DNA from 2 places in the Peptoniphilus sp. oral taxon 836 str. F0141 genome. Region 1 is predicted to be linked to the other one. Evidence: riboswitches for the same ligand, from Rfam matches in the RefSeq annotation. Region 1 holds a riboswitch; the other holds the start of a gene.
The links. Region 1 has a riboswitch for FMN ahead of ribD (bifunctional diaminohydroxyphosphoribosylaminopyrimidine deaminase/5-amino-6-(5-phosphoribosylamino)uracil reductase RibD). Riboswitches for the same ligand answer to the same signal wherever they lie in the genome.
Positions count from the first base shown of each region.

Region 2: another riboswitch for FMN. It lies ahead of HMPREF9131_RS04760 (ECF transporter S component); the one in region 1 lies ahead of ribD (bifunctional diaminohydroxyphosphoribosylaminopyrimidine deaminase/5-amino-6-(5-phosphoribosylamino)uracil reductase RibD).

Region 1 covers NZ_AEAA01000067.1:43,582-58,511, reverse strand. The annotation lists gene HMPREF9131_RS03005 (CapA family protein) at 1-924, shown strand, start outside; gene HMPREF9131_RS03000 (tRNA1(Val) (adenine(37)-N6)-methyltransferase) at 927-1,616, shown strand; gene rsmI (16S rRNA (cytidine(1402)-2'-O)-methyltransferase) at 1,613-2,419, shown strand; gene HMPREF9131_RS02990 (DNA double-strand break repair nuclease NurA) at 2,412-3,356, shown strand; gene HMPREF9131_RS02985 (ATP-binding protein) at 3,365-5,206, shown strand; gene HMPREF9131_RS02980 (YifB family Mg chelatase-like AAA ATPase) at 5,206-6,726, shown strand; gene dprA (DNA-processing protein DprA) at 6,726-7,808, shown strand; gene topA (type I DNA topoisomerase) at 7,822-9,906, shown strand; gene HMPREF9131_RS02965 (GspE/PulE family protein) at 9,899-11,347, shown strand; gene HMPREF9131_RS02960 (type II secretion system F family protein) at 11,344-12,513, shown strand; tRNA gene HMPREF9131_RS02955 (tRNA-Phe) at 12,682-12,757, opposite strand; tRNA gene HMPREF9131_RS02950 (tRNA-Ile) at 12,793-12,869, opposite strand; tRNA gene HMPREF9131_RS02945 (tRNA-Ser) at 12,877-12,967, opposite strand; FMN riboswitch at 13,198-13,311, shown strand; gene ribD (bifunctional diaminohydroxyphosphoribosylaminopyrimidine deaminase/5-amino-6-(5-phosphoribosylamino)uracil reductase RibD) at 13,374-14,492, shown strand; gene HMPREF9131_RS02935 (riboflavin synthase) at 14,479-14,930, shown strand, end outside.
Region 2 covers NZ_AEAA01000100.1:349-15,278, reverse strand. The annotation lists gene HMPREF9131_RS04820 (Mrp/NBP35 family ATP-binding protein) at 1-193, shown strand, start outside; gene HMPREF9131_RS04815 (NAD(P)/FAD-dependent oxidoreductase) at 183-1,115, shown strand; gene HMPREF9131_RS04810 (aryl-sulfate sulfotransferase) at 1,115-2,884, shown strand; gene HMPREF9131_RS04805 (copper amine oxidase N-terminal domain-containing protein) at 2,934-3,752, opposite strand; gene HMPREF9131_RS04800 (HAD family phosphatase) at 3,813-4,445, opposite strand; gene HMPREF9131_RS04795 (DNA polymerase IV) at 4,527-5,561, shown strand; gene HMPREF9131_RS04790 (PaaI family thioesterase) at 5,570-5,962, shown strand; gene HMPREF9131_RS04785 (adenine phosphoribosyltransferase) at 5,978-6,487, shown strand; gene HMPREF9131_RS04780 (hypothetical protein) at 6,511-6,906, opposite strand; gene HMPREF9131_RS04775 (L-lactate dehydrogenase) at 6,926-7,855, opposite strand; tRNA gene HMPREF9131_RS04770 (tRNA-Leu) at 7,967-8,050, opposite strand; gene HMPREF9131_RS04765 (L,D-transpeptidase family protein) at 8,288-9,664, shown strand; FMN riboswitch at 9,848-9,963, shown strand; gene HMPREF9131_RS04760 (ECF transporter S component) at 10,023-10,631, shown strand; gene HMPREF9131_RS04755 (50S ribosomal protein L25) at 10,731-11,366, opposite strand; gene mnmA (tRNA 2-thiouridine(34) synthase MnmA) at 11,376-12,431, opposite strand; gene HMPREF9131_RS04745 (DUF6110 family protein) at 12,762-13,073, shown strand; gene HMPREF9131_RS04740 (heavy metal translocating P-type ATPase) at 13,075-14,930, shown strand, end outside.

The DNA.
Region 1 (14,930 bases):
TTTAAAAATATTGAAGATGACATAAAAAGTGCCGATATTTCCTTAGCAAATTTCGAAGGAACTATAAATAAAAATAAGGCTCTAAGTGGTTTTCCTCGCTTTAATTTTCCTATTCAAACAGTCACAGGTTTAAAAAGTGTAGGTTTTGATGTATTAACTACTGCAAATAATCACTGCCTTGACACTGGAGTTGATGGGATTTTTCAAACTATTAATGCAATTAATGATGGGCAAATGATTAATGTAGGTACATATTTGGATGAAAATCATCCACCAAAAATAATAGAAAAAAATAATATAAAAATTGGTTTTTTAGCCTATACTGATCTATTAAATGGAATGGACTCCCTTGTTAGGGGCAAGGAATATTTGATAGATACCTTTGCGACAAATGATGTAAAAAAAGATATAGAAGCTTTAAAAAATCAGGTAGATTTTATTGTTGTTATCCCTCATTGGGGTAACGAATATCAATACAGTCCTTCTTTAAGACAAGTTGAGCTTAAAGACTTACTTTTTTCATCAGGAGCAGATGCCATTTTAGGATCCCATCCTCATGTTGTTCAAAAATTCCAAGATTTCAGTATTGATGGAAAGAGAAAATTTTTAGCTTATTCAATGGGAAACGCCCTTTCAAATCAAAGGCAAAGATATTTAGGGAAAAAAGGTGTCGAGTCAGGTCTTATGATAAAGCTTAAATTAGAAAAAAATCTGACCCAAAACACCACAAGGCTAATTTCAAGTCAAGTTATTCCAACTTATGTAATGGATATAAATGTTGATGGCAAAAGGACTTGCCAAATTTTTAAATACGCAGATATTCTTCCAGGTGGAAAATTTTCTGATAAGATTAATGGCACAGAAATTGATAGTATTAATGAAAAGTATAATTTTGTAAAAAATATTTTAGAGGATAAGAGATAATAATGCAAAGAGATAAAGTTCCTGGAACAAATTATATAATAGTTCAAGACGAAAATAATTTTAAATATACAAGTGACTCCCTTATTCTCTCTTCCTTTGTCAAGATGGGACAAAGAGCATTAGATTTAGGATGTGGTAATGGTATTATATCCTTAAGGATAGTCGATAGATTTAAAGAGCTTTATGCTATTGATTACAATAATGAGTCTTTGGAACTTTTTAAAATTGCATTAAAAGAAAATTATTTGGAGGACAAAATAAGACTTATACAGGATGATATTTTAAATTTAGGGAATTATTTTCCTAATAATTACTTTGACCAAATCTTATTTAACCCTCCTTATTTTAACTGTTTTGAACCTAAAAGTAATATGGAAAAAGCAAGGCATTCAACGGATATAAGAAATTTTATTGAGATAGTTTCAAAACTTTTAAAGGCAAGGGGAGATTTTACAATAATATTTCCTTCTAACAGGATAAGTGAACTGATTTATTATTTAAACCTTTACAAGTTAAAGGTTAAAGATATGATTGCAGTAAAACCTAATTTAGAAAAGCCGGCACTTCATTTTATTTTGAGATGCCGAAAAGATGCCAAGTTTGGCAATTTTTATAGGGAATTTATAGTTCACGAATCTGACTATTACAGCGAACAAATGCTTAAGGTTTATAATAACGAGGTGCTTTTATGATATATTTTTGCCCAACACCCATTGGCAATTTAGGAGATATCACTCTAAGAACTCTTGAAGTTTTAAGAAGTGTCGATATAATTTATGCTGAAGATACAAGAGTTACTATTAAACTTCTCAATCACTATGACATAAATAAAAAACTAAAGACCTACCATAAATTTAATGAAGCAAAAGCAAGTCTTGAAATTATAGAATCCTTAGAAAATGGACTTGATATTGGTCTTGTGACAGATGCAGGAATGCCGGGAATTTCTGATCCAGGGCATGTCTTAATAAAAAAATTAATTGAAAAAAATTTGGACTTTAGAGTTTTACCGGGACCTAACGCAGCCCTGAGCGCTCTTGTTATTTCAGGACTTGCTAACGATAACTTTTATTTTTACGGTTTCACCAATCCTAAGTCCTCATCTAGAAAAAAAGAATTTGAAAATTTGAAAAATATAAGGGCTACCTTAATTTTTTATGAATCTCCCCACAGAATCATTGAGTTTTTGAAGGATATGAGAGAAATTTTAGGTAACAGAGAAATTTCTGTTTCCAGGGAGCTTACAAAAATTTATGAAGAAACTCTTCGTGGTAAGGTTGAAGATATATTAAATTCAAATTTAACTTTAAAGGGTGAGTTTGTCATTGTCGTTGAGGGCAATACCCAAAAAGAAGAAATGCCTGATATTAAAGAACTATTAATTGAAAGAATAAATAATGGGCAAAAGAAGTCCCAAGCAGTAAAAGAGATAGCACAAGAGTATAATATATCAAAAAATGTGGTTTACAAGGAGAGTTTGAATATAGATGCTTGATTTTAACCAGTTTGAAGAAAAAATAAAAACAATAAATTCAAATCTTAGAAATAAATACAAGAAATATTTTTCCATATCTAACGAAGAATTTCTTAAATCTTTAGAAGAAAATGTTGGAGAAATTGAAAATTTTGAAAAATTAAGTCAAAAAGAGCTGGAAAAAATTGATGATTTAGTGGGAGTTGACGGTTCTGTAAATAGGTGTGGAGGAGCCTATCCTCACTATATAGAAATGTTTCAAGGTCTAGCCAAATCTACAAAATATGAAGAGGTTTATGTTTCAGATATATATACTCCAACCCTAAACGATAGCTTTGAAATTGAAGAAAAAAGAGAAAAACTTCTTGCAACAATAGAAATTGAGTCTGCTCTTGAATATATAAAAAAAAGAAAACCACAAGTGCTTATGATGGATGGGGGATTTATCAGATATAAAATTAATTGCCCCGAGCATTTTAAAGACTTAAGAGAAATTTGCCAAAAACAAAATATAATTCTTTTTGGAGTAATAAAAGATATAAAAACTGGAATTTTAGCAAGAGCTTTGAGCCTTGATAGGTCTATTTATGATAGAGAACTTCTCTTTAACAGGTTCAAAATTGGTCAGGCACTCCTAATTAAGAACGAAGTCAATAAAAAATATATAGAAAAGGGATTGGGCGAAGGATTTTCTTCTGCATTTATAAGAACTTCAAACTTTCCAGGAGTTGTTGGAATTGATATCTTAGATGTTCAAGAAAATTATTTAAGATTTGTTTCAAGACTTGTTTACAGTCTAACTCCAGTAAATAGCAGGGGTATTCCCTTGTGGCTTGATATTGTGGATAAAGACGTTAGAATAACTGATGAATTAATAAAGGCTAGTTTAGAATCTTATCTAGATAGAGATTTGTATGAAAGATTTTTTGTTTCAGAAAGAGATAAAAGGACACTTTAGGGGGATTTATGAAAGTATTAGGAATTACAACTACTCAAGAAGTATATATAGGTTCAAAGGAAAAAAATTTTAGAAATAATGAATTTTTAGTAGTGCAAGATCCAGTCCAAGGCTCTCTAATAGGAGAAATTGTTGAGGCAAAAACCTATAACAGATTTATTCCTCTTGACATGGGAGGAGATTTTGTCGATGCTGGAGTTTTATCTTCTCTTAAGTCAATGGGTTATGACATCAACAATGAAACAGTTTATGTAGGAAAGCTAAGATTTTTTGAAGAAGTTTTATACGCACCTATAACAGGCTCTGATGTAAGAATCCCAACTTTTGAAGAAATAAAAAATATACTTTTAAACATTCATACTAAAGATGCAATGGTTCTCGGAGTAATAAAAAATACTGATGACTTAACAAAAGATATGGATGAGGAATATAGGGATTTATTATTCACCTATGATAAGGATGAATTTGTAAAGCAAAAAGATATTCCGTATTTATTTAATTATAGAGCCATGCACCAATATCCTCATATAGGAATTTTTGGTGGTTCAGGTTCTGGTAAATCTTTCGGACTAAGGGTAATTTTAGAGGAAATTATGGAAAAAAAGATTCCTACTATAGTTTTGGATCCTCACTTTGAAATGGATTTTTCTACAAACTCTGAAATTTCTACAAAAGATTTTAATGATAAATTTAAATGTCTGCAAATTGGTCTTGATGTAGGTATAAAATTTCAAGATTTAAATAAGGGTGATTTAAAAAATCTTTTAAATTCTGTTTCACCCCTTACAGACTCAATGAATAATGTAATTGATGTAATATTAAATAAAGGAGCAAGCTATTATTCCTTTAAAGATAAGCTGGAGATGCTAATAGAAGCTGAAGAGCTTGGAGGATTAAATAAAATTAATGGCAAAATAGGAGCCGCAACAGATCTAACAGAGATTCAAAGGCTTGAAATGCTTAGAGATAATTATGAAAAATATGGAAATTTAACAAATCCAGCCTCAACAAGAGGAGTTTTATGGAGATTAAATTCTCTCTATGGTCAAGGCATTTTTTCCTACAATATAGATATAATTTTTGAACTTATAAAAAATGGTAAGTTAGTTGTCCTACAAGGTTCAACAAAAATTATAAATGTATTTTCAACATATCTTTTAGCAAAATTATATTATATGAGAAAGGAATATAGGGATGAAATTTATAGGGAAAATACTGATGCAAAATTTTTCCCACCCTTTGTCATAGTAACAGACGAAGCTCATAACTTTGCTCCAAAAGGTTATGAAAGTGCATCGAAATCTATATTAAGAGAAATTTCTCAAGAGGGTAGAAAATATGGGGTATTTTTAATCTTAGCCACTCAAAGACCGACCCTTCTTGATGAAACAATAACAGCTCAATTAAACACAAAAATGATTTTTAGAACTGTAAGGGCATCTGATATAGATACAATAAAAGAAGAAACTGACTTAAGAATTGAAGAATCAAAAAGATTACCTTATCTTCAAACGGGAGATGTTTTTATATCATCATCCGAAAGAGGACGCTCATCTTTTGTTCGTGTAAGGGCAGCTTACACAAAAAGTCCTCACACCTTAAATCCCTTTGATGAATTGAGTCAAAATAAAGTAGACAATTTGAATGAATTTTATAAAGTCATTGAAGACAAACTTCCTTTTTCTACAGTTTCAATTTTAAATATATTAGAAGAAGTAAATAAAGAGTCGGATACAACTTATTCTTATGATGATTTTTTAAATAATCTCAAAGACTTGTGTCAAAATAATATAATAACTAAAACAGATAATTTTATGAGTGAAAGATATGAAAAAATTGAGGAGGAATAATGTATTCTCGTGTTAAAACTTGTACTCTTTTTGGATTAAATGGTTATGAAGTTGATGTAGAAACAGACCTTTCAAGGTCATTACCAAAGGTAAGCCTTGTAGGTCTTCCAGATACTGCCATAAAAGAATCTATAGAAAGAGTTAAATCAGCCATAAATAATTCAGCTTATGATTTTCCCAATAAAAAAATTACCATAAATCTTGCACCAGCAAACCTTAGAAAAGATGGATCACAAATTGATTTAGCCATAGCTGTGGGAATTTTATTATCAGATGGACTTATAGAAAAATCGCCTGATGATTTTGTTTTTTTGGGAGAACTAGCCCTTGATGGAAAAATATATCCAATATCAGGAGCCTTGCCCATGATAATATCCATGAGAGAAAAAGGCTTTAGAAAATTCATTGTGCCTTATGATAACAGAAGAGAGGCAGCCCTTGTAAGAGATGTTGAAATTTATCCAGTAAAAAATTTAAAAGATGTAGTTGAATTTTTAAGGGGAAATATAAGCCTTGAAAGAGCAGTCGGACAAATTTCAAATACCAAGGTAGAATATGACAATGATTTTTCAGATATAAAAGGTCAAGAAAATTTAAAAAGATTACTGACAATTGCTGCAGCATCAAAGGCAAACTGTCTATTCATCGGCTCACCAGGAAGTGGAAAAACCATGGCAGCAAAAAGATTTCCAACAATATTGCCACAGCTTGATTTTGAAGAAGCAATAGAAGTAACAAAAATATATTCAGTAGCTGGACTATTAAAAGAAAATGCTCTAATTTCCACACCACCCTTTAGAAGTCCACATCATACCGCATCAGCAGTAGCCTTAATAGGTGGAGGTACATATCCAAGACCTGGAGAAATTTCTTTAGCCCACAAGGGAGTATTATTTTTAGATGAATTACCAGAATTTTCAAAAAATGTCTTGGAAGTTTTAAGGCAACCCATGGAAGCAAAAATAATAAATATTGCAAGAGCCAATGGAACTGTAACATTTCCTTCAGATTTTCAATTAATAGTAGCTATGAACCCATGTCCCTGTGGTTATAGTCATTCTAAAAAGCATGAGTGTACTTGTAGTGCATATCAAATTCAAAGATACTTATCAAAAATTTCCCATCCTCTTTTAGATAGGATTGATCTTCACATGGAGGTGTCAGAAGTTGATTATAAGGAAATATCTACAGAAAAAATTCCACTTTCTTCTGAACAGATGAGAGATCAAGTCCAAAATGCGAGAGATATACAAAAAGAAAGGTTCAAGGATAAGGCTTACAGTTTTAATTCACAAATTCCTGATAAAGATTTAAAAAAATATTGCAAGCTTGATGAGCAATCCAAAAAATTAATGGAAATTGCCTTTAATAAATATAATATGTCTGCAAGAACTTATAATAAAATTTTAAAAATATCAAGAACCATAGCTGATATGGATAATTCAGCTCAAATAAAGGAAGACCATCTTTTAGAAAGTATCCAATATAGATCTATTGATTCAAAATTTTGGGGTAACTGATGGATAGAAATGCGATAATATTTTTAAGCTCCATAGGTCTTTCTTCATCAAATATAATTAAAATTTTAGATTTTTCAATTGAGAAGGATTTAGCTTTGAATGAATTTCTTAATTTAGAAGAAAACCAGTATAAGCCTCTTTTGAAAAAAGTAACTTTTGATAAAATTAAGAAATTTTATTGTAAATATGAGGAAATACTAGAAAATACATTAAATAAATCTCAGAAATTGCAGGTAAAAATATCAACAATTTTAGATGAAAATTATCCATCTTCTTTGAGAAGAATTGAAGACCCACCAGCTATTCTCTATATAAGGGGTAAAGATATAAAATTAGAAAATAATATAGCAATAGTGGGGGCAAGAAAGCACACTTCCTATGGGATTTATGCAGTAAATAAATTTGTAGACGAATTGTCCTCTTATAATTTTACCATTGTTTCAGGCATGGCATATGGAATAGATGCCCTATCCCACAAAAGAGCCTTAGAAAAAAATATGAAGGCAATAGCAGTATTAGGTAATGGCATCGACATAATTTATCCAAAGGCAAACACAAATTTATATATGAATTTATTAGACAAGGCTACAATAGTTTCAGAATATCCCTTCGGAATGAAAGCAACGAAATTTACATTTCCACAGAGAAATAGAATAATATCAGGATTAAGTGAGGGTGTAATAGTAGTGGAAGCTAAAGAAAAAAGTGGCTCACTAATAACAGCAAGACTTGCCGCAGAACAAGGAAAAGAAGTTTTTGCCATACCGGGAAATATTAATTCAATTTATTCAAAGGGTACAAATCTTCTGATTAGAGATGGAGCAACACCTCTTTTACAAATCGAGGATATTTTACCATTTTATCCATCAATTATAAAAAAAGAAGAGGAAAAACATATAATAAAGAATTTATCAGAAGATGAAAATTTGATTTTAAATTTAATGGAAGATGGAAGTATTACCATAGAAGAAATTTGCAATAAATCAAATTTTGATGTAATTTATATAAATAGTTTGTTAACAAAATTAGAATTAAAATCAGCGATAGAAAAAATTTCTTTGACAGAATATAGAATTATTTAAAGGAGTTGAAATTTTGGCAAAAAACTTAGTTATTGTGGAATCTCCTACTAAGGCAAAGACAATCAAAAAAATGCTTGGCTCTAATTATAAGGTCATGGCATCCGTTGGTCATGTAAGAGATTTGCCAAAAAGTAAGATTGGTATTGATATAGATAAAGACTTTGAACCCCAATATATAAATATTAGGGGTAAGGGAGAAATAATTAAAGAATTAAAAAGTGAAGCAAAAAAAGCAACAAATGTCCTTTTGGCAACTGACCCTGATAGGGAAGGAGAAGCTATCTCTTGGCATTTGGCGCATATTTTAGGAATGGATGAAGATGATGAAAATAGGGTAACTTTCAATGAAATTACAAAAGATACAGTAAAATCATCTATAAAAAAACCAAGAAAAATTGACATGGCTCTTGTTGATGCTCAGCAAGCTAGACGAGAACTTGACAGGCTTGCCGGCTATAAAATTTCACCTTTACTTTGGAAGAAAGTTAAAGCTGGACTTTCAGCAGGTCGTGTTCAGTCAGCAGTTTTAAAAATTATCTGCGATAGGGAAGAAGAGATAAATAATTTCATAAGCGAGGAATATTGGACCTTAGATGCAGATTTAAGATTCAATAGAAAAAAAGTCCTGGCAAATTATCAAGGAACTTATAAAAATAATAAACTTGAAAAGGCTGACTTAAAAACTGAAGCCGATGTTGATAAGATTATAAAAAATATAGACAAAGAAAATTTCACAGTTAAAGATGTAAAAGAAGGCAAGAGATCAAGAAATCCAGCAGGCCCCTTTACAACATCAACCATGCAACAAGAAGCATCAAGAAAGATAAATTTTACAATTAGAAAAACTATGCAAGTTGCCCAATCACTTTATGAAGGTGTAAAACTGCCGGAAGAGGGTCTTGTAGGTTTGATAACTTATATGAGAACCGACTCCACAAGAATTTCTGACCAAGCCGTAAATATGACCCTAGATTTTATAGAAGAAAATTATGGCAAGGATTATGTTGGTAGGGCTAGAAAAGCTAAGAAAAAATCTGAAAATGTGCAAGATGCTCACGAATGTATAAGACCAACAGATGTGAGAAAGACCCCATATTTAATCAAGGATTCTCTAAATAAAGACCAGTTTAAATTATATGAACTTATTTGGAAGAGATTTGTAGCATCACTTATGAAACAAGCTAGCTTTGCAACAAACAACATAGAAATAATTTCAAATAATGAATCCTTCAAATTGACAGGTTCAATATTAAAATTCGACGGATTTTTAAAAGTCTATGCCTATGACAATAAAAAAGATGAAGTTATTCCACAGATGAAAGTAGGGGATAAGTTAAAGTTAAAAGAACTTATTAAAGACCAACACTTTACCCAAGCTCCTCCAAGATATAACGAAGCATCATTAATAAAAACTTTAGAAGACTTAGGAATCGGCAGACCTTCAACATATTCACCGACAATTTCAACCCTTCAAACAAGATACTATGTTGTAAATGAAGATAAAAAATTAATTCCTACAGAACTTGGTCTGACAGTAAATAAAATTTTGTGCGAAAATTTCGAAGATCTAGTTAATAAGGAATTTACAGCAAAAATGGAATCAGACTTAGATAAGGTTGCAAATGGCAATCTTAATTGGAAAGAATTAGTTAGAGTTTTTTATGATAAATTAAAAATAGCTTTAGATAAGGCATACGAAAATATAGAAAAAGTTCAAATTTCTGATCCCGTAACAGATGTCATATGTGAAAAATGTGGCAGACATATGGTGGTAAAGATGGGCAGATTTGGAAAATTTTTGGCTTGTCCAGGTTTTCCTGAATGTAGAAATGCAAAACCCTATGTAGAAAAAATTGGCGTCAAATGTCCTAAATGTAAGGATGGAGATATAGCCATAAAAATGTCTAAAAAGGGAAGAAAATTTTTCGGATGCACAAATTATCCAAAGTGTGATTTTGTGTCATGGAATAAACCAGTTGATGAATTTTGCCCCAAGTGTGGCACTATTTTAGTGGAAGTAGCAAATAGAAAAGGCAAAACTATAAGATGTTCAAATGCCACTTGCTCCTATGTTAAAAATGAGTCCAAAGATGAATAAAGTTAGCCAAGCTTTATTAGAAATTTTAAATGAGAAATACTGCCGTAAAAATTTTATAGTACCAATCTATGAGGACAAAAAGAAAATTATTCTATATTCTGCAAATGATGACGAACTTCTAAATTACAATATAAAAGAGCTTACAGAAAAGGATATAGAATTTATAAAAAAGTCTAAAGATATAATTATTAAGGAAATAGAAAGCTTATTTGAAAAAAAGCTAGATGATAAAATTCTAGATCAGATAAAAAACTTATATAGTGAAGATATAGGTATTGATGACTTAGAAGATGAGTCTAAAGAATCACCAGTGGCTAAAGTTTTAAATTATATTTTAAATTTTTCAATAGAAAAAGATGCTTCTGATATTCATATAGAAAATCTTGAAGACTCAGTACTTGTCAGAGTTAGAATAGATGGAAGTCTGCATGAGCTTTCTAAATTTCCAAAAAATCTTTATCCCTATTTAATAACTAGAATAAAAGTTATGGCAAAACTTGATATTGCAGAAAAAAGACTGCCACAAGATGGCAGATTTTCATTTAATTTTAGGGGCAGAAATATTGATATAAGAGTTGCAACAAGTCCCACAGCCTACGGCGAAAAAATTGTTTTTAGAATTCTTGATGTGGGAAGGGTGGATTACAGCCCAGAGGGAATAGGTCTTAGTGGAGAAAATTTAAAAAATATTTTGAAAGTCATAAGTCAACCACAAGGTCTAGTTCTTATAAGTGGTCCAACATCTTCAGGAAAAACTTCAACCCTATATACAATTTTAAAATATATTCAAAATTCACAAATAAATATAATGACTATAGAAGACCCCATTGAATATAAAATTGCTGGAATAAATCAGATAGAAGTAAATGAAAATACAGGGCTAAGCTTTGAGAGAGGTTTAAAATCAATTCTTAGAATGGATCCCGATAAAATTATGATAGGGGAGATAAGAAATAAAGAAACAGCCCATATTGCAATTTCTGCATCAATTTCAGGCCATACAGTTTTTTCAACAATACATACAGAAAATTCACCAGCAGTTGTAGGTAGACTAATTGATATGGGTATAGAACCCTATCTTGTTTCAGCAGGTTTAATAGGAGTTATATCCCAAAGACTAATAAGAAAACTCTGCCCCCATTGTAAGGAAAAAGAAATATCTAATAATCCTTTTTTTAAAGGCAAGGAAATTTATAAAAAAAGGGGCTGTCCCAAGTGTAATGGAGGATACAAGGGTAGAATTGCAGTATTTGAAATAATGATAGTAGATGAAACTTTAAAAGAAATGATAAGCGAGAAAAAATCCATAGTAAAAATAAAAAATTATGCAATAAGCCAAGGAATGAAAACTTTAGCTTCAGAAATTTTATCACTGGTAGAAAATGGTCAAACATCTATGGAAGAATATTATAGAAATATAAATACAATAGGTGAGATATGAATTTTACCTATAAAGTCCTTCATGGGAAAGAAATAAAAAAAGGTAAGATAAGTGCAAAAAATTACCAAGAAGCCTTAACAAACTTAAAAAGTCAAGGTTATAGACCCATAAGCCTTGAAGAGGATATAGAAAAAAATAAAGGCATAAGCCTAAATATAAAATTTAAAAACAGAGATTATTATTTTTTATTTACTCAACTAGCTCTAATCTTAAAATCGGGTATAGTCTTAGAAGAAGCTTTAAAGATTGTAGCCGATAATTTTAATGAGAAAAAAAGAAATATACTCTTAAAAATTTCACAAGACTTGCACAGTGGTATATCTTTAAGTCAGGCTATGGCTCAATCCAAAAAATTTACAGATTTTATAGTAAGTCTAGTGGATGTAGGAGAGAACTCATCAAACTTAGAACAAGTCTTTAGAAAATTGGCATCCTTCTACAAAAGAGAGGAAAAATTGAGAAAAAATATTTATTCCACTCTGACATATCCAATAATATTAATTATAGTTTCAGCCCTAGTTGTGAATTTTTTGATGTTAAATGTAATTCCAACATTTGCAGATATTTATGACCAAGCAGGAGAGAGTTTACCCTTGATGACAAGACTCCTAATAGGATTTTCAAAAATATTGAGGGAAAATTTTATTATAATAAGTTTTATATTTTTAGCTATCTCTTTTTTCTTTATAATATATCTAAAGAAAAATCCCAAGATAAAAGATAAAATATTATTAAAATCAGCCTACTATAAAAGAATTTATACACTGAGATTTTCTTTTACAATTTATACAATCTTATCAGCAGGCCTCACAATAGATGAAGCAACACAAACCCTTTGTAAAATGGAGGCAAATATACTTATAAAAAAAGAATTAGGAAAAGTATCTGTAAATTTAAAAAAAGGTAGAGCTTACTGGCAAAGTCTTAGAGATATGAATATATTTCCCAAAATATTTATATCCATGGTAAGAGTAGGAGAGGAAACTTCAAGTTTTAAGGAAATATTTAAAAATTTTATCGACTATTACGAAGAAGAAACAGAAAATTATAATAAGAGATTTTTAGAACTTCTAGGTCCAATACTCATAATAATTTTATCAATAATAATAGGTTTTATAGTTTTATCAATTGCCCTACCAATATTTAATATGGTAAATGCAATTTAGATATCTGTATTTACATATAATAAAATATATGATTTAGTTTTATTATATGTAAAGAAAATCACAAGTATAAAAGACTCTTTGTAAAATCTTATATCTAGCCTTATAATTAAAAATAAATAAAAGATAGCATAAAAAAACCTGTAAGAGAATATCTTACAGGTTTAATATTGGTGCCCAAAGCCGGAATCGAACCAGCGACACGAGGATTTTCAGTCCTCTGCTCTACCGACTGAGCTATCTGGGCAAAACAGTTGTCAATATTAAATTGGCAACTTATAATGGTGGGCCTTCGGGGACTTGAACCCAGGACCTACCGGTTATGAGCCGGGCGCTCTAACCAACTGAGCTAAAGGCCCTCACCATTGGCGGAGAAAGAGGGATTTGAACCCTCGCGCCCCTATCGGGACCTACTCCCTTAGCAGGGGAGCCTCTTCAGCCTCTTGAGTATTTCTCCAAGAAAGTATATTCAAGTTGGCTACCTTTAATATTTTACAAGACCAATCTTAATATGTCAACAAATTTTTACAAAAAATTTATATAATTTTGTAAATGTTTCTTAAAGTATTATACTAAATTAAAAAATTTTTTTCAAGAATTAAATTTACAAAATCTATACTTAATTAGTCCTTAAAGCCTTGACAATTATTTATACTTAGTGTTAATATCTATATATAAATTAATACATTAGTTTTTCGGGGCGAGGTGCAATTCCTCACCGGCGGTAAAGTCCGCGAGCTTTTTGGCTGAATTGGTGAAATTCCAATACCGACAGTATAGTCTGGATGAGAGAAAAATTATGCGTTTTGCGTGCGAATTTTTAAGCCCCTTGTGGGCTTATTTTTTTTATATAAGGAGAAATTATGTTAGAATTTGTGGATTATAGGTCTTATATGTCCTTGGCTATGGAGCTTGCCGAAAAGGGCAAGGGCTTTACACTTACTAATCCTATGGTAGGGTGTGTAATTGTTAATGATGATAGAATTATCGGACGAGGCTACCATAAAAAGTTTGGTGATCTTCACGCCGAAACTATGGCAATAGAAGATGCCAAAAAAAATGGCGAGTCCCTTGAAGGTTCTACTTTATACGTAAATTTAGAACCATGTTGCCACTATGGCAAACAGCCACCTTGCACCAAGGCAATTATTGAAAATAAAATAAAAAAAGTTGTAATCGCTAATGTTGACCCCAATAAAAAAGTTTCAGGCAAGGGCATAAAAACTTTAGAGGATGCTGGAATAGAAGTTGTTGAAGGGATTATGGAAGAGGAAGGCTTAAAATTAAATGAAGAATTTTTCCACTTCATTAAAACCCAAAGACCTTTTGTTACTATGAAATCTGCCATGACACTAGACGGCAAAATTGCATCAGTTACAGGGGATAGCAAATGGATTTCTTCTCAGATTTCAAGAGATTATGTTCACAAGCTTAGGGCAGAAAATAATGCAATAATGGTAGGTATTGGAACTGTTCTTAAAGATGACCCTTCCCTTAATGTGAGAATTTATGGTAACTATAAAAACCCCACAAAAATTCTTGTGGATTCAAAACTTAGAATTCCTCTTGATGCTAAACTTTTATCATCATCTGATGCTCCAACAATAATTGCTTGTACAGAAGGCTATGACACAGAAAAGTATAACAAGTTAAAAGAAATGGCAAATGTTCATATTCTTGTTTGCAAGAAAAAAGATGGACGTGTAGATTTGTTAGATTTATTTTCTAAGTTAAAAGATTTCGACATATGCTCTGTTCTCTTAGAGGGAGGAGGAAATCTAAACTATTCTATGTTAAGGGAAAATTTAGTTGATAGACTAATATTTTTTATAGGTCCAAAAATTATTGGCGGAAGTGGTCTTAGTCCCGTTGCAGGAGAGGGCATTACTCTTATGAAGGATGCAATAAAAATAAAAGATTTTCAAGTCGAAAAGATGGGACAGGATATTTTAATTAATGCCTATGTAGATAAGGAGGAATAATATTTTTACAGGAATTATAGAAGAAGTTGGAAAAGTTAATTCAATTTCAAAGGAAAAAAATCTTTATAAAATAAATGTATCAGCTTCACTTGTCCTTAAGGGTACAAAATTAGGAGATTCCATAGCAACAAATGGAGTTTGCCTAACTGTTACTGATCTTTCTAATGATTATTTTGTAGCTGATATCATGAAAGAATCCTTAAATAAAACAACTTTTAAAGATATAAAAAAAGGAGATGCTGTAAATCTTGAAAGAGCATTATCCTTAGACAAAAGGCTTGACGGTCATATAGTTCAAGGTCACGTTGATAGCCTTGGAAAAATTATTGAAATAAAAAATATTGATAATTTTGTAGAATATAAAATCAGTATAAACGAGGATTCTTTGAAAGAAGTTGTCTATAAAGGATCAATTGCAATTGATGGCATAAGCCTAAC
Region 2 (14,930 bases), on a different contig from region 1:
AAACTGCGGGGAGGTTCATGAAATTTTTGGTCCAAGTCACATTGAAGAAATAGCTAAGAGGGAAAATGTCAAGAACATCTGTAAATTACCTATAGATGAAACTTTTTCCCAATATGTCGACAAGGGAAATGTGGAATTTTTAGAAATTCCCCAAGTGGATAAATTTATAGAGGATTTAAAAAATGGACTATGATTTAATAATTATTGGAGCAGGGGCTGCAGGTTTATCCGCAGCTATATATGCAGGAAGGTCACTTTTAAATACACTAATAATTGAAAAAGCTGCCTATGGAGGTAGAATTAATGATACTGCATCAGTAATTAATTATCCAGGCTTTACAAATATTTCAGGTAGGGATATAGTAAAAGAATTTAGAAAACATGCTTCAGTTTATGAAACAAATAAATTTTCTTATGGAACTGTTGAAAAGCTTATTAAAGGCAAAGACTCCATAAAAGTTGTGACTAAAAGAAAAAGAGAATTTACTGCTAAGGCTGTGATTATAGCAAGCGGTACTTTTTCTAAAGTAATAAATGCTAAGGGAGAAATGGAATATACAGGTCGGGGAGTATCCTATTGTTCAACGTGTGATGCAGATAACTTTTTAAATAAAGACATTCATATTTTAGGTTCTGGAGATTTAGCTTTAGATGAAGCCGATTATTTATCTAACTTTTGTAATTCTATAACCATGATTATTATCCATGATGAAAATATTTTTGACGGAAATGCCCAAGCATTTGAAAAAATTAAGAGAAACCCAAAGATAAAATTTATTTGGAATCATAAGATAAGTGAGATTATAGGAAATGAAAAATGTGTTAAACAATTAGAACTTGAAAATTTAAAAACAGGACAAAAAAATGTTGTTGCTTCTGATGGAATTTTTATTTTTGCAGGAATGAGCCCTAACAGTAATTTTGTTGAGGGATTTTTAGAACTTGATAAAGATGGTTTTATTAAAACTGATAAGTACATGAATACAAGTGTTTCTGGAGTTTTTGCTGCTGGAGATATAAGAGATAAAGTTTTAAGACAGATTGTAACTGCTGCAAGTGATGGAGCAATCGCAAGTGTATTTGCTGAAAGATATATCAGAAACAGAGGCTTATAATGAGAATTTATCCTAGAGGAACAGTCCTATATAATAAAGATAAGGCATACAACGGAATTAATTTAATTTCTGCTGCAAAAGATGGCGTTTTACTTATTTCCATGTGTGGTGATGAGCTTGCCAGATATAATTTGAATCCTATGCCTGCAAAAATGTTATCAAACGGTAACATTATTTCTCCGACGGAATTTAGAACGTCAGATTTTGGAGTTAGTGACGGAATCAGTTTAGTTGAGATTAATAAAGAAGGAAAAATATTATGGGAGTTTTCAAGAAATAAATTCATCAAGGATAGGGGATATAAGGAAAAATGGATGGCAAGGGTTCACAGTGATTTTCAAAGACAAGGTCATGCCCTTGATTACTGCCATTCATATAAAGAATTTCAAACAAACAAGACACTTATGCTCACCCATGATAGCGTCCATGTTAGCTCTATTTCTGATAAAGATCTTTTAGATGATGTTATCTTAGAAGTTGATGATTGTGGTAATATTTTGTGGAAATTTTCTTTCTCCGAACATTTTGATGAACTAAATTTTTCAGAAGAAGCAAAGAATGTCATCTACAGAAATCCTAATTTAAGAATTACAGAAAATCCAATTGGAAATTATTTAGACCTCACTTCCATTTCTTATTTAGGTGCTAATAAATGGTACGATATGGGTGATTCTAGATTTCATCCTGATAATATTTTATTTACTGCAAGAGCAGCAAACATCATTGGAATTATAGACAGAAAAAAGAATAAAATTGTTTATACTTTAGGACCAGGACTTGACAAATACAGTAAATTCTCCCCAATAATTGGTTCAGCCTTTGCAACATTAATTCCAAAAGGTCTTGAAGGAGAGGGCAATTTATTAATTTATGACAATGGAGGTCCATGCGGTTATGGACCGGCAACAATTTTTGCACCTAAAGGACTTTTCCCCTTTGTAAGGGGATACACAAGAATTTTGGAATTAAATCCCCTAACCTTAGATATTAATTGGATGGTAGACCCTAGAGATTTTGGTTTTTCAATTCCTTTAAGAGGTTACAAATTTTATTCTCCCTATGGAGGAAATTTGGAAAGACTTCCTAATGGAAATACTTTGATAACTTTGACAACAGAGGGTATGGCTTTAGAAGTTACAAGAGAAAAAGAACTTGTATGGTTATGGACATCTCCTTACAGAATGGATACGGAAAATATGTTAAACAATTCTTTAGTGTATAGAGTTTACAGATATCCATATAATTATTGGGGTATAGATGATTATCCGGAAAGAGAAATTAAGGAGATTAATCAATCATATTTCAAGCTTCCAGGAGCAGGAGAATTTTCAACTGCAAAGCCAATAAATGTTGAAGGAGCAGAATTAAATAAGGATATCGACCCCTTATCTCAGGAATCTGAATCTTTGAAAGAACTTAGGGTTTCAAAAGAAATCTACAGCAGAAATCACCACAGGATTAAGACTATTTCTTCCTATGATTTTTACGAAAAAACAAAAAACTTAACAGGAATTGTAATATTCGGTGCAATTAGATGTACACATTGTGGACCACTTATTGAACTTATGACTGATTTATTAGATGAAGAGTTTCCAAAAATTTCCTGCTATTACTTAGATATAGATGCTAATAATAGTATTGCAAGAAATTTAGAAATAACTTCAATTCCCTTAGTTAATTTTTACAAAAATGGAGAATTGGTATATTATTTTAAGGGAGAAAATACCTATGATAATATAGCTGATGTAATAGATAAATATTTAATATAAGAAAAAAGCTGACTTCTTTTTAGAAATCAGCTTTTTAAAATTTATTTATCTATTTTGCTTTATTTTCGTTTACTTTTTCTTCGATTTTTTCTTTAGCGTCGCCAGTTTTTTCAGCTACCTTGTCTTTAAGTTCTTTTGCATCTTCTTTTAATTCTTCAGTTTTTTCTTCTATTTTTTCTTTAACTTCTTCTTTTTTAGATTCTTGAGATGTTAAGATAACTTCTTTAGTTTCAGCTTTCCATTCTACTTTGTATCCTAGAATTTCTTCACAGATAACTCTTAGTGGAAGATATGAGAAGTTATCAGCAATAAATGGAGCTGCTTCTAATTTTTGTGCTTTTCCATTAACTACCATATCAGTTGAGCCAATTGTAAGAGTCATAACTTTTTCGCCTTTTGTAATGGTGAAAGCTCTGTCTTTTGCGTTCCATTCAATTTTAGCTCCACTTGATTCAACAAGTTTACGTACAGGAATGAAAGTTCTGTTTGCTTTGATAATTGCAGGATTTTCAAGTTCTAATTCTTTTCCATTAACAGTAACTTTTACAGTTTCTTTGGCATCTTTCTTAGCTTCTTTAGCTTCTTCTTTTAGGTCTTTCTTAGCTTCTTTAGCTTCTTCTTTTAGATCTTTTTTAGCTTCTTTAGCTTCCTCTTTTAGATCTTTTTTAGCTTCTTTAGCTTCTTCTTTTAGGTCTTTCTTAGCTTCTTTGATATCCTCTTTAGCTTCTTTTGTGTCTTTTTTAATTTCTTGTTCAGTAGCTTTTATTGTATCTTTAAGAGTAGATGCAGGATTTTCTGCAAAAGCAGATACTGGACTGATTAGCATAGCACTAATTGCTGTTAAAGTAATAACTTTTCTTAATTTCATATTAAACCTCCGCATTTAATAAATATTATTTATAATAACAGTATTTAACACTTTTGTCAATTATCGCAAAGTCTTTTTCCAGTAAAGATTCTTAAATCCTGAAACTTTTAATTTTGAATTTATTAAAAATTTATTTGCAACGAGACTTGCCATGAATCTATCGGCTTTATAATTGTCTGTATAACAATAAGAGTTTTCATAGTCTATTTTTATATTTAATTCATCTAAGTATTTATTTATGTTTAATACCTTTTGATGTCCTGAATTATTTTTTGATTTTACTTGGAAATTTTCATCTAATTCAGTAGCTATAATATAATCAAAAGACAGGATTTCTTTGAAGTATTTCATATAATTTAGGGGTGAGGCTGATACTAAGAATTTAAGGTAATCATCACCGAATTTTTCAAGTTCTTTTATGCCATCCCTATAAAAATATTTAGGATTCAATATATTATTGGCAAAAAATTTTAAATCTTCCTCTGATAAAAATTTTAAGAGGGATACCATGGAAGTTTTTATATGTGAAAAATTAAAGGTAAATATGTATTTTATTATTCCGATTAACAGTTGTACAAATAAGTAAATTATAAGATAAGGTTGTTTTTTTATAGCAAACTTCCATAAAATTGTTATTGATTGACAGTCAACTAAAGTGTCATCAAAATCAAAAAATGCAATTTTTCTTGTCATTTTATCACCTCTAGTCGATTATAACAAAAATGATTACTTTAAAAAAGTACAGAAATCATATATAATCTTAGTGGTGATAGAATGCGAGCAATAGTTCATGTTGATTTAGATGCTTTTTATGCCTCTTGTGAAGAACTCGATAATATTTCTTTAAGAGGTAAGGCTCTTGCAGTTGCAGGAAAAAGTGATAGGGCTATAATTACGACTGCAAATTACAAGGCAAGAGAATATGGAATACATTCAGCTATGCCTGTTTTTATTGCTAAGAATTTGTGTGAAAATTTAATAATTGTTCCCATGAGAAGAAAGAGATATTTGGAAAAATCTAAAGAAGTTTTTGATCTTCTTAGCACTTATACAGATATCATTGAGAAAGTTTCTATTGATGAATCTTATCTTGATTTGACTGATATAAATCCTGATTATAAATTCTTAAAAAAAATGCAGGATAATATTCTAAAAAAGACTGGTTTGAGCGTTTCTATTGGCATGTCTACCAATAAATTTTTGGCAAAACTCGCATCAGATTGGAACAAGCCAAGGGGAATCAAAATTATTACTAAGGATGAAGTTCCTGATATTTTAATGGATCTTGATATTAGAAAGATTCATGGTATTGGTAAAAAATCTGAAGACAAGCTGAGAAATTTAGGGATAGATAAGGTTTGTGACCTATATAATCTAGAAGAGGATTTTTTGATAAATTTATTTGGAAAATCTGGGGAAGATATCTATAAGAGAATTAGAGGTATTGATGATAGAGAGGTTCAAACAAAAATTAAAAGAAAAAGTCTGGGAACAGAAAATACATTCTTTCCAACAGATAATAGGAGAGTTTTAGAAAATTATATAAATATTTTTTCAGTTGAAGTATCCCAAGATTTGATTAAAAGAAATCTCTTAGGATTTACTTTAACTATTAAACTAAAGAATGACAAATTTAAAATTAGAACTAAATCAAGAACTTATGAGTATGGTCTTTATAAAAAAGAAGACATACATAGAGAGGGACTAATTTTATTTAGAGAATTTTATAACGATGATAAGATTAGGCTTATTGGTCTAACAGTTTCAAATTTGTCTGATTTAAAGATACATCAACTCACATTTTTATAGGAGGAGAAATGGGAAAAGATGATTTAAGAAAAATGATTGATGAAGGAGATTTTACCAGCCACAATAATATCAGTTTTCATTCTTTTGACGGTGAGCAATTGATATTAAAAATGCTTCCTGATAGCAGACATATTTCAGATCTTAATATTTTACACGGTGGGGTGATTTATACTCTTGCCGATACTGCAACTGGAATTTTATGCAGAATTTTAGGGAAAAATTATGTTACTATAGATGCACACATGTCTTATATTTCTAATACTCCAAAGGGAATAGAAATTTTTGCAAGGGCAAGTTTTGTACATAAGGGAAATACTGTAAGTGTTTGTGAGGTCGAAGTTTATACTAAAGACAAACTTTTGACTAAGGGAACTTTTACTTACCATGTTTATAAAAAATAGTATTTAGGAGGAATTATGAGTTTAAAGGATAAAGTAAGGGCAATTCCAGATTACCCTAAAAAAGGAGTAATCTTTAGAGATGTAACAACTCTTTTAAAAGAAGGACAAGATTTTAAAGAAGCTATTGATAAAATGGCAGAAAAAATTGATTATGAAATTGATAAAGTTATAGGAATTGAAGCCAGGGGATTTATTGTAGGAGCGCCTCTAGCTTATAAATTGTCAAAGGGTTTTATACCTATTAGAAAACCGGGAAAGCTTCCCTGTGAAAAAATATCTGTTGAATATGATTTGGAATACGGAACAGATTCAATTGAAATGCATGTTGATGGAATAAAAAAAGGTGAAAAGGTAGTAATCGTTGATGATTTATTGGCGACAGGAGGAACAAGTCAAGCAGCCATAAAATTAGTAGAATCTTTAGGAGCAGAAGTTGCTGGTCTATTATTTTTAATGGAACTTGACGATATAAATGGCCGTCAAAAACTTAAAAACTACAGAGTCGATTCAATAATACACTATTAAAAAAGGGACTTTTAAAGTCCCTTTTATGTTCTAAATTCAAATTTTTCTTTACATCTTTTGCATCTTACAATAACTTTTCCCTTATTTCTTGGAATACGCATCTGTAAATTACAGTAGGGGCAAGCAGTATATTTATAGTCCTTTCTGTCCCTAAATCTTACAGCTAAAGAATTAAATTTTTTAGTGATAGGTTTAGTAAGTTCCAAAAATTTTTGATTTTCCCTATATCTTTTAGAAATATCTTTAGATAACATTCTGTAGTAAGAATAAATTAGAATTAATAAAACTCCAAAATTTAGAAAAGAATTTCTGTAAATATTTCCTAAAATTAAGAGTATCAACATAGGAATTAGCAAAAATTTGCCAAAGGAATCAACACCATATCGACCAGCCATGAATTTTCTAAATTTTTCTTTCATAATTAACCTTTCTATCAACCTATACTAAGGCTTTATTGTAACTTTTAATAAGCTCTGCAGCCTTATTTAATTTTTTTAATTCGCAAGCTTCCAAGGGAAGTTCAAAAATTTTTTCGATTCCATTTTTATTAATTAAACAGGGAGTGGAAATATATAAATCATCAAGACCATATTGACCATTCAACATTGCAGAAACATTTATCACTTTATTTTCATCATGAACAATTGCAGAAATAATGGCATTTATAGTATTAGCTATTCCATATTGAGTAGAAGATTTGCCTAAATAAATTTCCCATCCACGTTTTCTGACTTGATCTTCAAAATCATCTTCATTGAAATTAATAAATTGGTCTTTATATTTATTCTTATAATCATAAAAACTTAGACCAGCAATTTTAACTTGAGACCAAGGAATAAATTGACTCTCACCATGCTCACCCATAACAATAGCATTTATAGATTTTGCACTGATACCTGTGATTTTAGAAAGAAGACTATTAGCCCTTGAAGAATCTAGTGCAGTTCCAGCACCAATAACTCTAGAAGATTCAAAACCAGAAACTTTTTTCACAAGATAAGCCATAATATCACAAGGATTAGAAACAACAATAAAAATTCCTTTAAATCCGCTATCAACAATTCTTTTTGTATATTGACTCACAACTTTTTTGTTAGTCTTTAATTCATCTAATCTATCAGAAGTTTCAGGAATGCCACCAGAAGTTAAAACAATAATATCACACTCATAAAGACCCTCATAGTCACAAGAATATGACTTAACATCATTTGGATAATAAAACCTTGCGTCATTTATGTCCATAGCTTGAGAAATAGCCTTTTTTTCATTAATATCAACAAAATAAATCTCTTGACAAAGACCTTTCATAGCAGCAGTATAGGCAATAATTTCACCGGCAAAGCCAGCCCCAACAATACCTAATTTCATAATTTCCTCCCTAAATATATTGTTTGTTTCATTATAACATATGTAAATTAAGTTAATATATAGAGTAAGAAAAAAGGGCAAAAAAAAATTCGGAATAACCAAATAAAAATATGGTGCGGGAAAGAGGACTTGAACCCCCACTCCAATGGAACTAGATCCTAAGTCTAGCGCGTCTGCCAATTCCGCCATTCCCGCATGAAGTTTTACAACATAATTATTATAGCTAGTTTATGAAAAATTGTCAATACTTTTACAGAAATTTTATTTTAATTATTATTTAAAATATTTTTCTTAATTGTGATTTCTGCTTATAATCCTATACATTTATTAAAATTCATTGTTTTGTAATCATTTATACAATTATATTACAATTCTTAATTTCACGTTTACAATTCATATCTTTAAGCTATAATTAAATGGAAAGGTGGTCAAATGAAAAAGGCTTTAAAATTTATTTTAGGACTTATTCTTATTCTACTAATAGGTATTTATTTTTTTGGTGCTTATTTTTATAGGTCTTATTTTTTGCCAAAAACTATAGTAAATGGTAAGGATTTGTCTTTAACAAAAAAATCGGATTTATATGATAATTACAATGGTATTTGGAAAGATTATAAAATTAATATTATTTCTAGAGATGGTAAGGAAGATTTAGATGTATCCAAGTTTGACTATAAGGATGAACTTTTGCCAAATCAAGATATTAAACAACCATCTTTTTATTGGTTTTTACAAAGTCTATATAAGAAAGAATATGAGCTTAAGCATAGAGCTACTTACGATATTAGTAAATTTGACCAAAGTGTTGATGATTTGAAAATTGTTAAAAATCAAAATACACCACCTCAAGATGCCAAAATTGTTTATGAAAATAATAATTTTAAAATAGAAGATGAAGTTTTAGGTAATACTGTGGATGTTAGTAAATTAAAATCTTCTATTATGAAGCATTTAAAAGATGAAAATAAAGATGTCAATCTAGAAAAAGAAAATATTTATTATATGCCAAAAATCAAGTCGGATGATAAGGGACTTTTATCTCTTTTGAATGAGTATAAATCTCTTTTCAAACTAAAAATCATTTATAATTTTCAAGATAGAAAGGAAACTTTAACGGGACAAGATTTAATTAAATTATTTCACAGAACTGAAGATATGAAACTTGTTCCTGATGATGATAAGGTGAAAAGCTATATAAAATCTTTGGCATCTAAATATGATACATTCAAGGGAACCCGTGATTTTAACGCTACTGGTATTGGACTGGTTCGTGTTCAAGGTGGAATTTATGGATGGTCAACTGAAATAAAAAAGACTACAGAAGAGCTTATTAAGGCTTTAAATGAAAGGAAAGATAAGGAATTAACTCCTGTTTATAGGACTGTAGCAGTTAATAGGGCTGTTAATGATTTAGGAAATTCTTATATAGAAGTTGACCTTGCAAGGCAAAATGCTTGGTTATATAAAGATGGAAAACTGATTTTGGAAACTAAAATTGTTACAGGTAATCCTGGTGAAAATAATGCCACACCTACTGGAACTCATAAAATTTGGTCAAGAGAAAGGGATAGATTTTTGACAGGTGATAACTATCGCTCTCATGTAAATTATTGGTTGCCAATAACATGGACTGGTGTTGGACTTCATGATGCTTCTTGGAGGAGCTCTTTTGGAGGCAATATATATATGACAGGAGGAAGTCACGGATGTATCAATATTCCGCCTTCTGTAATGCCTAAACTTTTTGATAATACTTTTGTGGGAATGCCTGTTGTAATTTATGATTCACGCACACAAAAAATTTCATAAATAAAATAAATGTCCAATTTGATAAGTTTCATCTTGGGCATTTATTTTAGAAAGTTTTACATAATTTTTAAATTGAAAGTCTAATATTCTAATCACATAGTCTTATATTTTTTCTAAGAATTTTATCTTATGCTTTGTTTCATGTATTGAAAATTTATTAAAAGATGATATAATATAGATGTTGTTAATCTTCAGGGATTGGTGAAAGTCCTAACCGGTGGTAGAGTCCACGAGCCTTTTGGGGTTGAATTGGTGAAATTCCAATACCGACAGTAAAGTCTGGATGAAAGAAGATGTGTAATTGATATTACGCCCCGAAGAAGGGGCTTTTTTGATGCCCCAAATTAAGGAGGTATTTATGAATAGAGTTAATACAGGTACATTTTTATCTGCCCGTGCAATTTCAAGAGTTGCTATGTTATCAGTTATTGGATTTTTGTTAATGCTTATTGAGGTTCCGATTTTATTTATAGCACCAGAATTTATCAAAATGGATATTTCTGAGTTGCCAACTTTGCTTGGAGCTTTTACTATGGGTCCAATTTATGGAGTTTTGATCTGTGGATTAAAAAACATTTTGCATATTGTTATTAGAGGGACAACAACTGGAGGAGTTGGAGAATTGTCAAACTTTATAATTGGTTCAGTTTTTGCCTTTGTTTCTGCAAGTATTTATAGAAAAAATAAAACTTATAAAAGGGCAATCATTGGATTAACTTCTGGTGTATTGATTATGACAGCTCTTTCAATGGTTTCAAATTATTATGTAATATTTCCATTGTATGCAAAAATTATTCCAATGGAAGCAATTATTGGCATGGGAAGAGCTGTAAGTGAAAAAGTCACAGATCTTTGGTCTTTTATGGTATATTGCATACTTCCTTTTAATCTTTTAAAAGGATTAATTACATCGGCTCTTATGATGCTTGTTTATAAAAAATTAAGTCCTATATTCAAACTAGGATAAGATAAGATTATTATTTAGTCAGTATTTTGTTATTAAAAATACTGACTTTTTTATGTTTTGAAATAAAAAAAGACCCAAAAGGGTCTTTTGAAAAAATTATTATTCTTCTTCAGATTCTTTTTGTTCAGTTTCTGCAACTGTAGGAACTTCACCAGCTACTTCAGTTTCTTCTTCTTCAGATTCTTCTCTTGGTGCAGATAATGTTGCAACAACTTCATCAGCATCAAGTGCTACTTCTATATTTTCATCTTTTGAAATATCAAGGTCTGCTACTGTAATTGTATCACCAATTTGCATATCAGTAACTTCTACATCAGCAGTTGATGGTAAATATTTTGGTAGGCAGCTAACTTCAACTTCATTTATAACTTGAATTAAGTTAGAAGGTTGAACTTTGATTTCATCTCTACCAATTAATACTACTGGTACAACAACTGTAATTGGATGATTCATATCAATTTCATATAAGTCGAAGTGAAGCATATTATTTTTGAATGGGTGCATTTGAACTTCTTTAAAAAGTACAGAAGTTTTTTGACCATCAATTTCAACTTCAATGATTACAGAAGTACCAACTTCTTGAAATAATTTTAAAATTACATTTTCATGGCCACTAACATTTAAAGGTTCTCTGTCTTTACCATATATTACTCCTGGTACTATACCTTCTGCTCTTAACTTATCAACTTGGTTTTTACCGTGTTCTTTTCTAGAACTTAACTTTAATAATTCCATAAATACCTCCTACTTTATAATCCCTGAGCCAAGGCAAATTTCGTCATTATAGAATACGGCAACTTGACCGGGAGTAACCCCTTTTAGGGGATTTTTTAATTTTACAAAATATTTTCCCTCGTTTTCTTCGAGCAAAGCTTCTTCATCTTTTGCTCTGTATCTAATTTTTACAGTCATTTTAAGAGGGAAATGTGGTTTTCCACTAATCCAAAACAAATCTTCTACTTGAAAAACTTTTTTATACAGGGCAGGATTTTTTTCTCCTTGAGCCACTATCAAAAGATTATTTTTCAAATCCTTGTCTGCTACAAAAAAAGGTTCTCCATTTCCTTTACCGCCTATTCCCATTCCTCGTCTTTGACCGATGGTATAGTGAATAAGTCCTGAATGTTCTCCCAAAACATTTCCTTGGGTATCGACAATTTTGCCGGGTTTTGTAAATAAAAATTGGTCCAAAAACTTATTAAAATCTCTTTCGCCAATAAAACAAATTCCTGTAGAATCCTTTTTTAGAGCTGTTGACAGACCATAATCTTTGGCAATCTTTCTTACCTGATCTTTTTGAAGCTCACCAATAGGAAAGAGAGTTTTCTTTAAGGCATCTTCTGTAACTCTTGATAAAAAATAAGATTGGTCCTTATTATTATCTAAACCTCTACAAAGGTAAGTTTTTCCATCAATATTTTTTGTACGGGCATAGTGACCCATTGCAATATAGTCGCAATCAAAATTCAAAGCATAATTTAAAAATGCCTTAAATTTAATTTCTGTATTGCACATCACATCAGGATTAGGAGTTCGACCTTTCTTATATTCATTAAGAAAATATGAAAAAACTTGGTTTCTATACTCTTCTTCAAAATTTACAGTAAAATATTTTATGCCTAATTGGGATGCGACTTTTACAACATCCATATAGTCTTCTGTAGCAGTACAAATCCCATCATCAGCCCAATTCCTCATAAATACGCCAATCACATCATAGCCTTGGTTTTTTAAAAGGATAGCAGCAACTGAAGAATCAACACCACCACTCATACCTAGAACCACTTTTTTATTTTTCATAATCTCCTCCAAGTACAATAATTTATTATACCTTAGAAAGGCTAAAAAATCTAGTATTTATGTAGATAAATTCAAAATTTATAATTTTACTTTAAAAATTTTATATTTTTAAATATTTTATAAAATATAATCATAATTCTTTTTATTCTAGTGACAAATTTTTTATTAAATGGGTAAATATTTTCTAACATATATAAAATTATATATAATAGAAAAAGCTAATTGATAATAAATACTCATTACATCTCAAAAAAGCAACAGATTAAATAGCAGTTGATTATCAATTAGAAAAATGATAATATAAATATATTAATATTAGGGGGTTTCATTATGAAAAAGAAATTAATTAATTTAGCTGTAGGTGTAGCTTTAGGTTTAGTTGGTGACAAATTTTTATCATCTAAAAGCGCAAAAAATTTAGCTGTTAGTGCTGTAGCCGGGGGTCTAAAAGTTAAAGAAAACCTTGATAAGAGCCTTGAAAATATTCGTGAAAATGCTAATGATATTTTAGCTGAAGCAAAAGTAAAAAAAGAAGAAGATGACAAGAAAGAAAGAGAAAAGGAAGAAGCTTTAAATATTGAAAATTTAGCTAATATGGCTGAAGAAAAAAAGGATGAACCAAAAGAAGATTTAGAGGACTAAAATGAAAGCGAAAATTGCTCACAGGATTAGGGGTCGATGTCGTTTTGCGACTCCTTATTCTTTCAATCAAAAAGAGTATGGAGCTTTAAAATGCGAACTTGAAAGTTTTGATGGCGTAATTTCTGTGGATATCAATTCACTCAACGGCTCAATTGTTGTGGAATATAAGGAAGAAATTTTGCCAAATATCTGCAAATATATTTTAGATTTAGATTTAAAAGCTATAAATGATTCGGATATTTGTCCAACTATGATTGAAAATCAGGGGGGAATCTTTGAAATTGTTCGTGATGCTTTTTATAAACGTTTTGCTTTCAAGCTATTTCTTCCCCTACCAGTTAGAAATGTCATGACTTTAATAAGGTCATTTAAGTATATAAAAAGTGGTGTTAAATCCATCATCAAAGGAAATCTTAATGTTGATGTTCTTGATGCGAGTGCAATTTCAATTTCTCTTTTGACTAATGAATTTAAGGCTGCATCTTCAATAATGTTTTTACTTAATTTAGGGGAAAAACTTGAAGAATACACCTTAAAAAAATCTAAAGATGACCTTGCTAAATCTTTGGAATTAAATATTGATAAAGTTTTTGTTATAGATGGAGATAAAAGAGTTCTAAAGTCTTTAAGGGATGTCAATGTTTCGGATGTTGTTGATTGTAAGATGGGTTCAACTATTCCAGTAGATGGTATTGTAATTGGTGGTGAAGGTTTTGTTAATCAATCTTCATTTACTGGAGAATCTATGCCAGTTCATAAAACTTATGGCAAAACTGTTTTTGCTGGTACAGTTCTTGAAGAGGGAAATCTTTATATCAAAACTACTAAAAAACATAACGAGTCAAGAATAAATAATATTATAGCCTTGATAGAAGATAGTGAAAGAAATAAATCTTTATCACAGAGAAAGGCTGAAACAAGGGCTGATTCTCTTGTTAAATATTCTTTTATAGGAGCGGCGCTTGCTTATATTTTTACAGGTAGCTTAATAAAAGCCAAGGCATTTTTGATGGTAGATTTTTCTTGTGCATTAAAATTAACAATTCCTATAGCTGTTATGAAAGCTATGAGTCAAGCTACAGAAAACGGAACTTTGGTTAAGGGTGGCAGATATATGGAAAGTCTTGCCCATGCTCATACGATTGTTTTTGACAAAACAGGAACTTTGACAAAATCTCAACCTTGTGTTGAAAAAATTATAACATTTGATAATTATGATGAAAATGAATGTTTAAGAATAGCTGCGTGCCTTGAGGAACACTTCCCACATTCAATAGCTAATGCTGTTGTTGAAGAGACTAAAAAAAGAGGTCTTGTTCACGATGAAATGCATACGGAACCAAAATATATTGTTGCTCACGGTATAGCTTCAACTATTAATGGTCAAAAAGCCCTGATAGGTTCTCATCATTTTATTTTTGAAGATGAAAAAGTACCAATAACAGATGAAAAAGAAAAGATTATTGATGATTTAAAAGAAAATCATTCCCTTTTATTCTTGTCTATTGGCAATTCATTGATAGGTGTTATTTGTATTTCAGATCCTATAAGAGAAGATGCTAAATTAACTATTAAAAAACTAAGGGGATTAGGTTATAAAAAAATTGTTATGCTTACAGGTGATGCAGAAAATGCAGCTCGTAATGTAGCCGAAGAATTAGATTTAGATTATTACAAATCCCAAGTTTTGCCAGAAGACAAGGCAGATTTTGTTGAAAAAGAAAAAGCTAAGGGAAGAATTGTTGTGCTAATAGGGGATGGAATTAATGATTCTGTAGCCTTATCTAGTGCTGATGTTGGAATAAGTATGAAAAAAGGTGCAGATATTGCTAAAGAAATTTCAGATATTTCTATTGG